One region of the Streptomyces qianjiangensis genome, then DNA from elsewhere that is predicted to be linked to it. Evidence: riboswitches for the same ligand, from Rfam matches in the RefSeq annotation. Region 1 holds a riboswitch; each other region holds the start of a gene.
The links. Region 1 has a riboswitch for cobalamin ahead of N8I87_RS26835 (ribonucleoside-diphosphate reductase subunit alpha). Riboswitches for the same ligand answer to the same signal wherever they lie in the genome.
Positions count from the first base shown of each region.

Region 1 (4,876 bases):
CAGGTCAACCCGGCGACCGGCAAGCCGCGCGGCGCTCTCGCCCCGCCGGAGGCCGGCCAGTGGACGTACGCCACGCTGGCACTGGGCTCCGCGCTCGCGCTCTTCATGTACCCGCACTCGATCACCGCGACGCTCTCCTCGAAGAGCCGTGACGTGATCCGCCGCAACACCACGATCCTGCCGCTGTACTCCCTCATGCTCGGCCTGCTGGCCCTGCTGGGCTTCATGGCGATCGCGGCGGACGTCAAGGTGCAGAACGGCCAGCTGGCCATCCCGCAGCTGTTCGAGAACATGTTCCCGGACTGGTTCGCGGGCGTGGCCTTCGCGGCGATCGGCATCGGTGCCCTCGTCCCCGCGGCCATCATGTCCATCGCGGCCGCGAACCTGTTCACCCGCAACATCTACAAGGACTTCATCAAGCCGGACGCCACGCCCGCGCAGGAGACCAAGGTCTCCAAGCTGGTCTCCCTCCTGGTGAAGGTGGGCGCGCTGGTCTTCGTCCTGACGATGGACAAGACGGTCGCCATCAACTTCCAGCTGCTCGGCGGCATCTGGATCCTGCAGACCTTCCCGGCCATGGTCGGCGGCCTGTTCAGCCGCTGGTTCCACCGCTGGGCGCTGCTCGCGGGCTGGGCGGTCGGCATGGTGTACGGCACCGTCGCCGCGTACGGCGTCGCCTCACCGACGCAGAAGCACTTCGGCGGCTCGGCCGAGGAGATCCCGGGCATCGGGGAGATCGGCTACATCGGCCTCACCGCGTTCGTGCTCAACGTGGCCGTCACGGTGGTGCTGACCTTCGTCCTGAAGGCGCTGAAGGCCCCCGAGGGCGTCGACGAGACCAGCCCGGCGGACTACACGGCGGACTCCGGCGACCCGGGCGTCCAGGTGGAGCTGCCGCCGGCGACCGCGGACGCGGGCCACTGAGGACGCCGGTCACCGCGGACGCGAGCCGCTGACGACACCGGCCGCTGAGGGCAGGCAAGAACGGGCCGTCGGAGAAAATCCGGCGGCCCGTTGTCGTACCCGTCCTGCACACTCGGTCCCATGGACATCGAGATCAGGCGGACGGCCCCGGACGAGTACGGCACCCTGGGCGAGATCACCGCCCAGGCCTATCTCCAGGACGGCCTCCTCGACTTCGGGGAGAGCGACGGGTACCTCGGCGAGCTCAGAGACGTGGCCAAGCGCGCGGCCGCCGCGGAGGTACTGGCCGCCGTGGCGGACGGCGAACTGCTCGGCGGCGTCACCTTCGTACCGGCGGGCGGGCCCATGGCCGACATCGCCCGCGCCGGAGAGGCCGAGATACGGATGCTCGCGGTCGGCCACGCGGCACGCAGTCGCGGCGTCGGGGAGGCCCTGGTGCGCGCCTGTGTCGATCGCGCGCGGGCCACACCGGGCTGCGTACGGGTCGTGCTGTCCACCCAGCGCTCCATGCGGGCCGCCCATCGCATCTACGAACGCATGGGCTTCGTCCGCACACCAGAGCGGGACTGGAATCCCCTCCCCCACCTCGACGACATCACACTCCTCACCTACGAGTTGACGCTCTGATACCGCCACGACACAACATCTGGGGGTGGCACGGCAGCCAGGCACTAGATGTATGCTCATGCTCGCTGTCGCCGCAGGGGAATCCGGTGCGAATCCGGAACTGTCCCGCAACGGTGTACTTGCGCGTATCCGCCCCCCGGGGGTCGAAGCGCGCTCGTGTCAGTCCGAGGACCTGCCGACAGCGCACCCGGCCGTCCGGCCCGGGTGCCCCGACGTCCGGGCCTCGTGGAATGGGCCGGTGGACGCGACGCCGCGTGCGCTCGTGTGCTGCCCCCTGCCCTGCGCAAGGCCCCCGTGCCGAGCCAGGGAGAGCCCCACGTGACCATCGCGCCAGCCGAACCGGATTCAGCGACCCGCCTGGAGACCGTCGGTCCCGGTGCCGCGCTGCTGCGGACCCTGACCGAGCTGACCGCCGACCTGCCCGACACCGACCCCGGCCGCGTCGCCGCCGCCGCGCTGCGCGGACGGTCCACCCGGGCGGACGAGACGGAGCTGCGCGAGCTGGCCACGGAGGCGGCGGCCGGCCTCATCTCCGAGGACCCGGCCTACTCCCGGCTGGCCGCCCGGCTGCTGACCCTCTCCATCCGCGCCGAGGCCGCCTCGCAGGGCGTGACGTCCTTCACCGGGTCCGTCGCCGTGGGGCACCGCGAGGGGCTGATCGCCGACCGCACCGCCGCGTTCGTACGGCTGCACGCCGAGCGGCTCGACGCCCTGGTCGACCCGTCGGCCGACGACCGCTTCGGCTACTTCGGCCTGCGCACCCTGCACAGCCGCTATCTGCTGCGCCACCCCATCACCCGCAAGGTCGTCGAGACGCCCCAGCACTTCATGCTGCGGGTCGCCGCGGGTCTCGCCGAGGACGAGTCCTCCCGCTCCGTCGACGAAGTCGCCGCGCTCTACGGGCTCATGAGCCGCCTCGACTATCTGCCCTCCTCCCCCACGCTCTTCAACTCCGGCACGCGGCACCCCCAGATGTCGTCCTGCTACCTCCTCGACTCCCCGCTGGACGAGCTGGACTCCCTCTACGACCGCTACCACCAGGTGGCCCGGCTCTCGAAGCACGCCGGTGGCATCGGGCTGTCGTACTCCCGCATCCGCAGCCGTGGTTCGCTGATCCGCGGCACCAACGGGCACTCCAACGGCATCGTCCCGTTCCTGAAGACCCTCGACGCCTCCGTCGCCGCCGTGAACCAGGGCGGCCGGCGCAAGGGCGCGGCCGCGGTCTACCTGGAGACCTGGCACTTTGACATCGAGGAGTTCCTGGAGCTGCGCGACAACACCGGTGAGGACGCCCGGCGTACGCACAACCTCAACCTCGCGCACTGGATCCCGGACGAGTTCATGCGCCGGGTCGACGCCGACGGGCAGTGGTCGCTGTTCTCCCCGTCGGACGTGCCGGAGCTGGTGGACCTGTGGGGCGCGGAGTTCGACGCCGTGTACCGCAAGGCGGAGGCGGACGGGCTCGCGAAGAAGACCATTCCCGCCCGTGACCTCTACGGCCGCATGATGCGCACCCTGGCGCAGACCGGCAACGGCTGGATGACCTTCAAGGACGCCGCCAACCGCACCGCCAACCAGACGGCCGAGCCGGGCCATGTCGTCCACTCCTCCAACCTCTGCACGGAGATCCTGGAGGTCACGGACGACGGGGAGACGGCGGTCTGCAACCTGGGGTCGGTCAACCTCGGCGCGTTCGTCGTCGACGGGGACATCGACTGGGAGCGGCTGGACGAGACGGTCCGCACGGCCGTCACCTTCCTCGACCGTGTCGTCGACATCAACTTCTACCCGACCGAGCAGGCCGGCCGGTCCAACGCCAAGTGGCGTCCCGTCGGCCTCGGCGCGATGGGGCTGCAGGACGTCTTCTTCAAGCTGCGGCTGCCGTTCGACTCGCCCGAGGCGCGCGCCCTGTCGACCCGGATCGCCGAGCGGATCATGCTCGCCGCGTACGAGGCCTCCGCCGACCTCGCCGAGCGGAGCGGCCCGCTCCCGGCCTGGGAGAAGACCCGCAGCGCCAGGGGCGTCCTGCACCCCGACCACTACGGCGCGGAACTCGCCTGGCCGGAGCGCTGGGCCGCCCTGCGCGAGCGGATCGCCGCCGTCGGCATGCGCAACTCGCTGCTCCTCGCGATCGCGCCGACCGCCACGATCGCCTCGATCGCGGGCGTGTACGAGTGCATCGAGCCGCAGGTCTCCAACCTGTTCAAGCGCGAGACCCTGTCGGGAGAGTTCCTCCAGGTCAACTCGTACCTGGTGAGGGACCTCAAGGAGCTCGGCGTCTGGGACGCCCGCACCCGTGAGGCGCTGCGCGACTCGGGCGGCTCGGTGCAGGACTTCGCGTGGATCCCGGCCGACGTACGGGCGCTGTACCGTACGGCGTGGGAGATCCCGCAGCGCGGGCTGATCGACATGGCCGCGGACCGGACCCCGTTCCTCGACCAGTCGCAGTCCCTGAACCTCTTCATGGAGACGCCGACCATCGGCAAGCTCTCCTCGATGTACGCGTACGCCTGGAAGCAGGGTCTGAAGACGACGTACTACCTGCGCTCGCGCCCGGCGACCCGCATCGCCCGCGCCGCCCAGGCGCAGACCACCGTCCCCGTCCAGCAGGTCGCCGACCCCGACGCCGTCGCCTGCTCCCTTGAGAACCCCGAGTCCTGCGAGGCCTGCCAGTAATGACCACCGAAGCCAAAAACCTGCTCGACCCGGGCTTCGAGCTGACTCTCCGCCCCATGCGCTACCCCGACTTCTACGAGCGCTACCGGGACGCCATCAAGAACACCTGGACCGTGGAGGAGGTCGACCTCCACTCGGACGTAGCCGACCTCGCGAAGCTGACGTCGGGTGAGCAGCATCTGATCGGGCGTCTGGTCGCGTTCTTCGCGACGGGCGACTCGATCGTGGCCAACAACCTGGTGCTGACCCTCTACAAGCACATCAACTCCCCCGAGGCACGGCTCTATCTGAGCCGCCAGCTCTTCGAGGAGGCCGTGCACGTCCAGTTCTATCTGACGCTGCTGGACACCTGTCTCCCCGACCCGGAGGACCGCGCCGCGGCCTTCGCGGCCGTGGAGAAGATCCCCTCCATCCGTGAGAAGGCCGCGTTCTGCTTCAAGTGGATGGACTCGGTGGAGAAGCTGGAGCGCCTGGAGACGAAGGCCGACCGGCGCCGCTTCGTGCTCAACCTCATCTGCTTCGCCGCGTGCATCGAGGGCCTGTTCTTCTACGGTGCCTTCGCCTACGTCTACTGGTTCCGCAGCCGGGGTCTGCTGCACGGTCTGGCCACCGGCACCAACTGGGTGTTCCGCGACGAGACGATGCACAT
Region 1 covers NZ_CP106798.1:5,788,661-5,793,536, reverse strand. Annotated here, with positions in the region: gene mctP (monocarboxylate uptake permease MctP) at 1-924, shown strand, start outside; gene N8I87_RS26840 (GNAT family N-acetyltransferase) at 1,045-1,551, shown strand; cobalamin riboswitch at 1,604-1,745, shown strand; gene N8I87_RS26835 (ribonucleoside-diphosphate reductase subunit alpha) at 1,870-4,227, shown strand; gene N8I87_RS26830 (ribonucleotide-diphosphate reductase subunit beta) at 4,227-4,876, shown strand, end outside.

Region 2 (4,876 bases), on a different replicon from region 1:
CCGGTCAGCCCGCCCGCGGGTGACTCCGGCCTGGCCAGGCCCGCCGTGGTCGCCGTCGCGGGCGGCAGCAGGTCCGCCAGATGCGCGAGGGCCTCTACGACGTCGTCGCCCGGGCCGGCCAGGGTATGGACGTGGCAGTCGCGAGGGACGAGGAGGCCCGGTGTCTCCGGGTAGGCGAAGAAGGACACCGGGGTGCGGGCACCGACCAGCACCAGGTGCCGCAGACCGTGGAGTTGGGCGAGAGCGCCCTCGGGCAGATATGCGAGCCGCTCGACGGCGGGCAGGCCCGCGCCGCGCTCCAGGCGCGCCGGGAAGGTCTCGCACAGCAGCCGGGCCCCGGTGGCCGCGACACGGGCCGCCGCGCGCAACGCCGCGCGCGCGGGTGGCCGGGCCACCGAGCAGGATCGCGGCCGGTTCTCCGGAGCGCAGCGCGGCGGCGACGGTCATCACCGTGTCGTCCGGCACGGGTGCGGGCGGCTGGGACGGCAGCGGCGGGGCCGGGGAGGCCCCGGCGACCAGGAGATGTCGGCGGGCAGGATCAGCGTGGCCACCTGGCCGGGGGGAGCCGTGGCGGCGGCCACGGCGGCAGAGGCGTGGATACCGGCGGCCGGCGCGTCGCCGCAGCGGCGCACCCAGCCGGAGACGGTCCCGGCCAGCGCGTCGATGTCCGACTCGAGCGGGGCGTCGAGCGGTTTGTGGTGCGTGGCGTGCTCACCGACGAGGTTCACCAGAGGTGTGGCCGCGCGCCGCGCGTTGTGCAGGTTGGCCAGGCCGTTGCCGAGGCCCGGTCCGAGATGCAGCAGGGTGGCGGCGGGCCGGCCGGTCATCCGGCCGTAGCCGTCGGCCGCCCCGGTCGCGACGCCCTCGAACAGGCAGGGCACCGCCCTGACCGCCGGTTCCCTGTCCAGCGCGGCGACCAGATGCATCTCGGATGTGCCCGGGTTGGCGAAGTACACCTCCACGCCGCACGCCCGCAGGGTCGCCACGACCGCTTCCGCACCGTTCACGTCTCGTCCCGTCCTCGCCTGGTGATGGTCATGTCCGTGGGCAGAAGAAACCGGCGGTTTCAGTCGAGGAGCACACCGGGATTGAGGATTCCACCCGGGTCGAAGGCTTGCTTGATCCTGCGCATCAGCTCGACCCTGGCCGGGTCCTCCAGCTCCAGGAAGTACGACTTCTTCGCCCTGCCGATCCCATGCTCGCCCGAGACCGCGCCACCGCGCTCCAGGCCCGCCCGGAACAGCCGCCGCAGCACCTCGTCACGGCGGACGGGGTCCGGCTGGAAGACCGACAGATGCACGTTGCCGTCGCCGGCGTGGCCGCAGCCGGTGACCAGCGACCCGGTGTCCTCGGCGGCCGCCCGGGCGGCGGCCAGCAGCCCGTGCAGCTCGCCGCGCGGCACGACCACGTCCACGATGTCGTCGGCACCGGCCGCCTTCGCCGTCCAGAAGGCTCGCTCACGGGCCTCGACCAGGCTCCTCGCCGTGGCCGCGGGCAGCACGAAGACGTCCGCCGCGCCGAGTTCGAGCAACTGCTCGCCGACCGCCTCGACATCCTCCTGGAGCCGCGTCCCGGAGCGGTCCTCCAGCACGACGAGCAGATAGCCGAGCGCGCTCAGGCGCACGGACGCGGGAATGCCCAGCCCCTTGCCGTGGCCGTCCGCGATCGCCGCCATGGCCAGCGGGTCCACGTACTCCAGCGCGGCCGGCTCCAGGCCCCCGCCCGCCAGCGGCGGAACCGACCGGAAGGCGTCCTCGGCCGACGCGAACGCCGCCAGTACGGTCGTGGAGTGCCGGGCCCGCGGCCGCAGCCGCAGCGTCGCCTCCGTGACCAGGGCGAGCGTGCCCTCGGAGCCGACCAGGAGCTGGGCCAGGTCGTAGCCGGTGGACGTCTTGACGTACTTGCCGCCGCCGCGCACGATCTCGCCGGACGCCAGGACGGCCTCGACGGCGAGCACATGGTGGCGGGTGACCCCGTGCCGTACGGCGTGCATCCCGCCGGCGTTGGTGGCGATGGTGCCGCCGATGCTGGCGGTGGGTTCGCCGAGCCGCACCGGATACTGCAGGCCTGACTTGGCGGCCTCGTGGTCCAGTTGGTCCAGGGTGACCCCGGGCTGCACGACGGCCACGTGGTTGACGGCGTCCACTTCCAGGACGCGGTTCATCCGCTCGAACGAGACCGTGATCCCGCCCGGCCGGGGCACACATCCCCCCGACATGCCGGTCCCCGAGCCGCGGGCGGTCACCGGGATCCCGGCCTCGCCGGCGATTCTGAGCACGTCCGCCACCTCGGCGGCCGCGGCGGGCCGGACCAGGTACGCGGGCGTCTGCGGCAGGGCGGTCAGCGACTCGTCACCGGCGTACTCAGGGGGGACCTCCGCCCCGGCCAGAACGTGCCGTGCCCCCACGGCGCCGGCCAGCAGCGCCTCGGTGTCCGCCATCGCACCCCCTCCTCGGCCCCCGCTCCCGCGATCCTTGCCGCGCACCCACTCCACCGGAGGGGGCCGTCCGGCCCTTGCCCAGGGCCATGTGGACCGGCATGCGTTGTGGACCCCCTCGGGCGGCGGCTCGCCGACGGCGGGTGTGTGGCAGGATGCGGGTGACGGATGCGGAGGAAGTCCGGTGCGGGCCCGATGGCCCAAGTCCGGTGCGGGCCCGCCACTGTAACCGGGGAGCTGCCTCCCGCTGATGGCCACTGGCAGCCGGTGCGAACCGGCCGCTGGGAAGGCCGGGAGCCGGCGCCGGTACCCGTGCTGCACAAGCCGGGCGCCGAGATCCGGGAGCCAGGATATTCCGGCCGTCCCGCAGCCAGGCACTACCCGCCCGGGCACGGCCTGTTCACGGCGGCGTGGAGAACCGTCGACAGCGGAAGGAACTCCCTTCATGGTGCCCTCGTCCGGCTCCGACCCCACCCTTCGGTCTGCCGCCGACCCCGCCGTCGGCCAGTTGCTGGAGCGCACCCTGGCCGCCATCACGCCCGCGGACCCCGACGCCCGCACCGCGGCCCGTGACCGCCAGAACAACCTGACCAAGCCGCCCGGCTCGCTGGGCCGGCTGGAGGATGTGTCGGTCCAGCTCGCGGCTCTGGCGGGAAGCTGCCCGCCGCCGCTGCCGGAACCGGCCGCGGTCGCCGTCTTCGCCGCCGATCACGGTGTCCACGCCCAGGGCGTCAGCGTCTGGCCGCAGGAGGTGACGACCCAGATGGTCGCCAACTTCCTGGCCTGCGGCGCCGCGGTGAACGTCCTGGCCGCTCAGACCGGAGCCAGGGTGGTCGTGGTGGACGTGGGCGTCGCCACCCCGGTGGCGACCTCGGACACGAACCCGGACATGCTGCTACGACGCCGGGTCCGGGCGGGAACCGCCGACATGACCCAGGCTCCGGCCATGACCCGTCAGGAGGCCGTCGACGCCATCGAGGTCGGCATCGGCGTCGCCACACAACTCGTCGACGACGGCTGCCGCTGCCTGCTCACCGGCGACATGGGCATCGCCAACACCACCGCGTCCGCGGCACTGATCGCCGTGTTCACCGGTGCGGACCCGGACGACGTCACCGGTCACGGAGCGGGAATCGACGACACGGCCCGACGGCACAAGGTGGGGGTGGTGCGCAGCGCCCTGGAGCTGCACGGGCCGGACCCGCACGACCCGGTCGGGGCCGTGGCGGCGGTCGGCGGCCTGGAACACGCGGCGATAGCCGGGTTCGTACTGGGCGCCGCCATGCACCGGGTCCCGGTGATCCTGGACGGGGTGATCGCCACATCGGCCGCTCTGGTCGCGGCCGCGCTCTCCCCTGATGCCCTGGCCGCCTGTGTGGCCGGACACCGCTCGGTCGAACCCGGGCACACCATCGCCCTGCGCCACCTCGACCTGCATCCCATGGTCGACCTGGGACTACGGCTCGGCGAGGGCACCGGTGCCGTGCTGGCCCTGCCGCTCGTACAGGCGGGGGTGCGCGCCTTGCGCGACATGGCCACATTCGACTCCGCGGAGGTCTCGAGCAAGAGCCTCTGAAACAGCCTGCCTGCCGCGCCACAGGCAGGACACCTACTGCGCCCGCCGTCCACGAGGCGGGCGTCTTCCACCGGAGCCCGGTTCAGGACGTGCCTGAACCGGGCTCCGGTCACGTCCGCGACACCCACTGCGACACCCACTCATTACGACGCCCGCTACTGAACCCGGGGGAGGGATGGCGCGAATTTTGGTTACGGTATCGTAGGTTACGGAACCGTAAGTACGTGTTCCGGACCCGGCTAGCATCCTTGCGAGGACCCATGAGCACACCCCGGACGAGGGCAGACCTGCCCTGGCTGATCCAAGGCGGAATGGGGGTGGGCGTGTCCGGCTGGCGCCTGGCTCGTGCCGTCGCGCGTACCGGACAGTTGGGTGTCGTCTCCGGTACCGCCCTGGACACCCTGCTGATCCGGGTGCTGCAGGGCGGTGACCCCGGCGGCCACCTGAGGCGGGCGCTGGCCGCCTTCCCCGTACGGGAGCTTGCCGATTCCATACAGGAGCGCTACTTCGTCGAGGGCGGGATCGGCGCCGACGAGCGCTTCGCGGCCACACCCCGGCTGACGGCCGAGGAAGCGTGCCCGGGCCGGTCGCTGACCGTGGTGGCCAACTTCTGCGAGGTGTGGCTCGCCCGGGAAGGCCACGAAGGACCGGTCGGCATCAACTACCTGGAGAAGGTCCAGCTCGCCACGGTCCCCGCCATGTTCGGCGCGATCCTGGCCGGCGTGGACTATGTGCTGGTCGGTGCGGGCATTCCCGCACAGATCCCGGGCATCGCGACCCAGCTCGCCCAACTGCGGCCCGTCACCGCGCGACTGGACGTCGACGGTGACGACAAGCCCGTGGACCTGCGCTTCGATCCGGCC
Region 2 covers NZ_CP106799.1:24,304-29,179, reverse strand. Annotated here, with positions in the region: partial or broken gene N8I87_RS42340 (acetolactate synthase large subunit) at 1-1,007, opposite strand, end outside; gene N8I87_RS42335 (FAD-binding oxidoreductase) at 1,067-2,440, opposite strand; cobalamin riboswitch at 2,612-2,792, shown strand; gene cobT (nicotinate-nucleotide--dimethylbenzimidazole phosphoribosyltransferase) at 2,883-4,013, shown strand; gene N8I87_RS42325 (nitronate monooxygenase) at 4,274-4,876, shown strand, end outside.
Region 2: another riboswitch for cobalamin. It lies ahead of cobT (nicotinate-nucleotide--dimethylbenzimidazole phosphoribosyltransferase); the one in region 1 lies ahead of N8I87_RS26835 (ribonucleoside-diphosphate reductase subunit alpha).

Region 3 (4,876 bases), 2.5 Mb from region 1:
TTCCCTCGACGCGGCCCTCGCCTGGCGACCCGAGGAGCTCTACCTCTACCCCCTCTACGTCCGCCCCCTGACCGGCCTGGGCCGACGCGGTAGCGGCCCCGACCCCGCCTGGGACGAACAGCGGCTGCGCCTGTATCGCGCAGGCCACGACCACCTCCTCGCGCACGGCTACAACCAGCAGTCCATGCGCATGTTCCGCCGCACCGACGCCCCGCCCCAGGGCGCCGACGACCACGCCTGCCAGACCGACGGGATGATCGGCCTGGGCTGCGGTGCCCGCTCCTACACGGCCCGTCTGCACTATTCCTTCGACTACGCCGTGGACATGCACCAGATACGCGCGATCATCGACGACTACGTCTCCCGCCCGGCCGCCGACTTGGCCCACGCCGAGTACGGCCGCCCCATCGACACCGACGAGGCCCGCCGCCGTCACCTCCTGCAGTCCCTGCTCCAGGCCGAGGGCCTGTGCCCCGACGACTACCGCGCCCGCTTCGGGGCCGCCCCCGCCGACCACTTCGGCCCCGAACTCACCCGCTTCGCCGACCGCGGCTGGCTGACCGACGACGGCACCACGCTCAGGCTCACCCCCGAGGGACTCGCCCACTCCGACGCGATCGGCCCCGACCTGTTCTCCCCGGCGGTCCGGGCCGCCATGGCCGCCTACGAGAGGAAGTGACCGGCCCGCCATGGACCTCACCCTCCTCTACCGGGGCCCCCTCGCCTCCTGCGACTACGACTGCCCGTACTGTCCCTTCGCCAAGCGTCGCGACACCGGCGCCCAACTGCGCGTGGACCGCGCCTCCTTGGAGCGCTTCGCGGCCTGGGCCCGGCGGCAGACCGGCGACCGCCTGTCCCTCCTGTTCACCCCGTGGGGAGAGGGCCTGGTCCGCTCCTGGTACCGGCGCACCCTCGCCGACCTGTCCCACCTGCCGCACATCCGGCGCGTGGCGATCCAGACCAACCTCAGCTGCCGTACCGACTGGCTCGCCGAGGCCGACCCCGACACGCTGGCCCTGTGGTGCACCTACCACCCCGGACAGACCCCGTACGACCGCTTCCTCACCAAATGCCACGAACTGACCGCGTACGGCATCCGCTTCAGCGTCGGCATCGTCGGCCTGGTTGACCATCTCGACGCGGCCCGGCGCCTGCGCGCCGACCTGCCCGAGCACGTCTACCTGTGGGTCAACGCCGCCGAGGGACACACCTACACCGACGCGGAGGCCGCCCGGTGGACGGGCCTGGACCCACTCTTCCCGTACAGCCGGCACCCGCACACCAGCGCGGGACTGCCCTGCCGCACCGGCGACTCCGTGATCTCCGTCGACGGCGAAGGCACCGTCCGCCGCTGCCACTTCGTACCCACCCCGCTGGGCAACCTCTACGACGGCTCCTACCGCGCCGCCCTGCGCCCCCGCCCCTGCCCACTCGCCACCTGCGACTGCCACATCGGCTATGTGCACCTGGAGACGCTGCCCCTGTACGACGTCTTCGCGGGCGGCGTCCTGGAACGCGTCCCGGCCATGGCCCCAGCGACCCCGATCCTCCACCCGTCACACGTGACGGGGAGTTGACGGGACGCTCGCTCCGCCGGGCCACCCGGTGGGAGAGGAAGATCACGCCTGGTGGACGCGGTCTTGGCCATGCTCCCGACTCGCGGTACCGTCGGTGCGATATCGACGACGGCGAGACGGAAGCCGGTGGGAATCCGGCACGGTCGCGCCACTGTATGCGAGAGGCCCCTGGGGCGTTTCGTGAGTCAGACCCGTGGCCGTCGTCCAGTGCACCACCGAGATGGGACGCGAACTCCCAGAGGAGGCCCTGCCATGGCGCAGACCGTCGCCCAGCCGACAGCCACCACCCCCGTCGTTCCCGCCACGCTGCCGCTGAAGGCGATAGCACCCTGGGCGGTCTTCTTCGGCATCCTGATGCTGGTCCTGCTGTACTTCGTCGGCGCCGAGCAGGGCGCCACCTCCGTGTTCAACGGCACGGACGTCCACGAGTGGGTGCACGACGCCCGCCATCTGCTCGGCTTCCCCTGCCACTGACGCGAGGGGCGCCGCACAACCATGAACTCCACAACCGTAAGAAACCTCCTCGTGCGGGGCATGCTCGCCGGCCTGGCCGCCGGCGTGCTCGCCCTCGTCGTCGCCTACTTCCTCGGTGAGCCGAGTGTCGGCAACGCGATCAGCTTCGAGGAGGCGCACTCCCACGAGCACGAGATGGAGGTCGTCTCCCGCTCCCTGCAGTCCACCGCCGGACTCGCCACCGGCGTCCTGGTCTATGGGGTCGCCTTCGGCGGCATCGCGGCGCTCGCGTTCTGCTTCGCGCTCGGCCGCGTCGGCCGGTTCAGCCCCCGGGCGACCGCGCTGCTGCTGTCCGGCTGCGCACTGCTGGCCGTGTACGTCGTGCCGTTCCTCAAGTACCCGGCCAATCCGCCCTCCGTGGGTGATCCCGACACCATCGGCAAGCGGACGACTCTGTACTTCCTGATGATGGCGCTCAGCGTGCTCCTCGCGATCGCCGCCACCATCCTGGGCAAGCGGCTCGCGCCCTCGCTGGGCACCTGGTACGCGACCGTCACGGCGGTGGCGGCCTTCGCCGTCGTCATCGGGCTCGCGTTCGCGTTCCTGCCCGTCATCAACGAGGTGCCGAAGGACTTCCCGGCCACCCTGCTGTGGCGGTTCCGGCTCTCCGCGCTGGCCATCCAGACGGTGCTGTGGGGCGGATTCGGCCTCGTCTTCGGCGAGTTGGCCGAGCGGATGCTCAATCCCAAGCCCGCGGCAGCCTCGTCCGGGCGGGCGGTTCCAGCCGCGCACTGATCCCTTCAGGACACACCTTCAGGACACAAGAGGGCCCTTCGGAACCGGCGGATTCAAGGGGCCCTCTCGCGTTCTCGGGACACCGACGGAGGCGACGAGCGGAGGAGCCCGTTGGCCAGACGTCAAGCCGGGGTCGTAGCGCCCGCACGCCCGCCGTCCTGGCAAGATGGCGGCATGGAACGTGTGCTTGGCATCGGTGGTTACTTCATGCGGGCCACCGACCCTGCGGCCCTGAGCGCGTGGTACCGCGACTGCCTGGGCCTGGACGCCGATGAGCACGGCCTGTGGCGTCAGGGAGCCGGGCCGACGGTGTTCGCGCCGTTCGAGTCCGAGACCGACTACTTCGGGTCCCGCGCCCAGCAGACCATGCTCAACTTCCGGGTCCGCGACCTGGACGCGATGCTCGCGCAACTGCGCGCCAAGGGAGCGGACGTGGCCGACGAGACGCAGGACATGGAGGGCGTCGGCCGATTCGGCTGGGTCACCGACCCCGAGGGCAACCGAATCGAACTGTGGCAGCCCGCCTGACCGGGCCTTCACACCGGCGGTGACCATCGCCTCCGCCGAGTGGGGAGGCATCCGCAGCACTTTGACCCCGCTCGAGGACCGCGACCTCCAGTAGGGAGTCGGGGGCCGCCGTTCGGCAGGTCGACCGTTCACGGCTATTGACTCCGCGTGCAACAGTGGCGATCCTCGTCGGCATGTCTTGCGCGGGTCATGTCAAGTCGGGTGGGGGTCTGCGGACCTTGGACCACGGCCCGGCTCGTCGGCCGTGCTTCCCCCCGACCGAGGGACGTGGTGTGTGACCGTGACCGGACGCCCGTACCGCAGACGCAAAGACGTCACCGTCGTCTCGCTGCTCCTCCTCGTACTGGCCGCAGTCCTCGGCCCCACCCCGAGTTCGGCGGCCGGCAACCACTGGTGGGATCCGACCGCACGACCCACGCCGGACTCCCAGATCAATGTCACCGGCGAGCCGTTCACCGGCACCGACGCCAAGGGCGAGGTACGCGGGTTCGTCGACGCCCACGACCACCTGTTCGCCAACGAGGCCTTCGGCGGGCGGCTCATCTGCGGCAAGACCTTCTCCGAGGCCGGGATCGCCGACGCCCTCAAGGACTGCCCCGAGCACTACCCCGACGGCTCCCTCGCGATCTTCGACTTCATCACCAAGGGTGGTGACGGCAGACACGACCCGGTCGGCTGGCCCACGTTCAAGGACTGGCCGGCCCACGACTCGCTGACCCACCAGCAGAACTACTACGCCTGGGTGGAACGCGCCTGGCGCGGCGGCCAGCGGGTGCTCGTCAACGACCTCGTCACCAACGGTGTCATCTGCTCGGTCTACTTCTTCAAGGACCGCAGCTGCGACGAGATGACGTCGATCCGACTGCAGGCGAGGATGACGTACGACCTGCAGGCCTACATCGACAAGATGTACGGCGGCCCGGGCAAGGGCTGGTTCAGGATCGTCACCGACAGTGCGCAGGCCCGGGACGTCATCAAGCAGGGCAAGCTGGCGGTCATCCTGGGAGTGGAGACCTCCGAACCCTTCGGCTGCAAGCAGATCCTGGACATCTCCCAGTGCAGCAAGGCGGACATCGACGCCGGTCTGGACGAGTTGTACTCGCTGGGCGTGCGCAGCATGTTCCTGTGCCACAAGTTCGACAACGCGCTGTGCGGGGTCCGCTTCGACTCCGGCAGCCTCGGAACGGCCATCAATGTCGGGCAGTTCCTGTCCACCGGCACCTTCTGGAAGACCGAGAAGTGCACCGGCCCCCAGCACGACAACCCCATCGGCTCGGCCGCGGCGCCCGGCGCCGAGGCGAAACTCCCGGCGGGCGTGAGCGTCCCCTCGTACGCCTCGGACGCGCAGTGCAACGTCCGCGGGCTCACCGACCTCGGTGAGTACGCCGTGCGCGGCATGATGAAACGCAAGATGATGCTGGAGATCGACCACATGAGCGTCAAGGCCGTCGGCCGCGCGCTCGACATCTTCGAGTCGGAGGCGTACCCCGGCGTCATCTCCTCGCACAGCTGGATGGACCTGA
Region 3 covers NZ_CP106798.1:8,252,559-8,257,434, forward strand. Annotated here, with positions in the region: partial or broken gene N8I87_RS37600 (STM4012 family radical SAM protein) at 1-679, shown strand, start outside; gene N8I87_RS37605 (STM4011 family radical SAM protein) at 690-1,577, shown strand; cobalamin riboswitch at 1,644-1,793, shown strand; gene N8I87_RS37610 (CbtB domain-containing protein) at 1,830-2,051, shown strand; gene N8I87_RS37615 (CbtA family protein) at 2,073-2,825, shown strand; gene N8I87_RS37620 (VOC family protein) at 3,000-3,353, shown strand; gene N8I87_RS37625 (galactose-binding domain-containing protein) at 3,628-4,876, shown strand, end outside.
Region 3: another riboswitch for cobalamin. It lies ahead of N8I87_RS37610 (CbtB domain-containing protein); the one in region 1 lies ahead of N8I87_RS26835 (ribonucleoside-diphosphate reductase subunit alpha).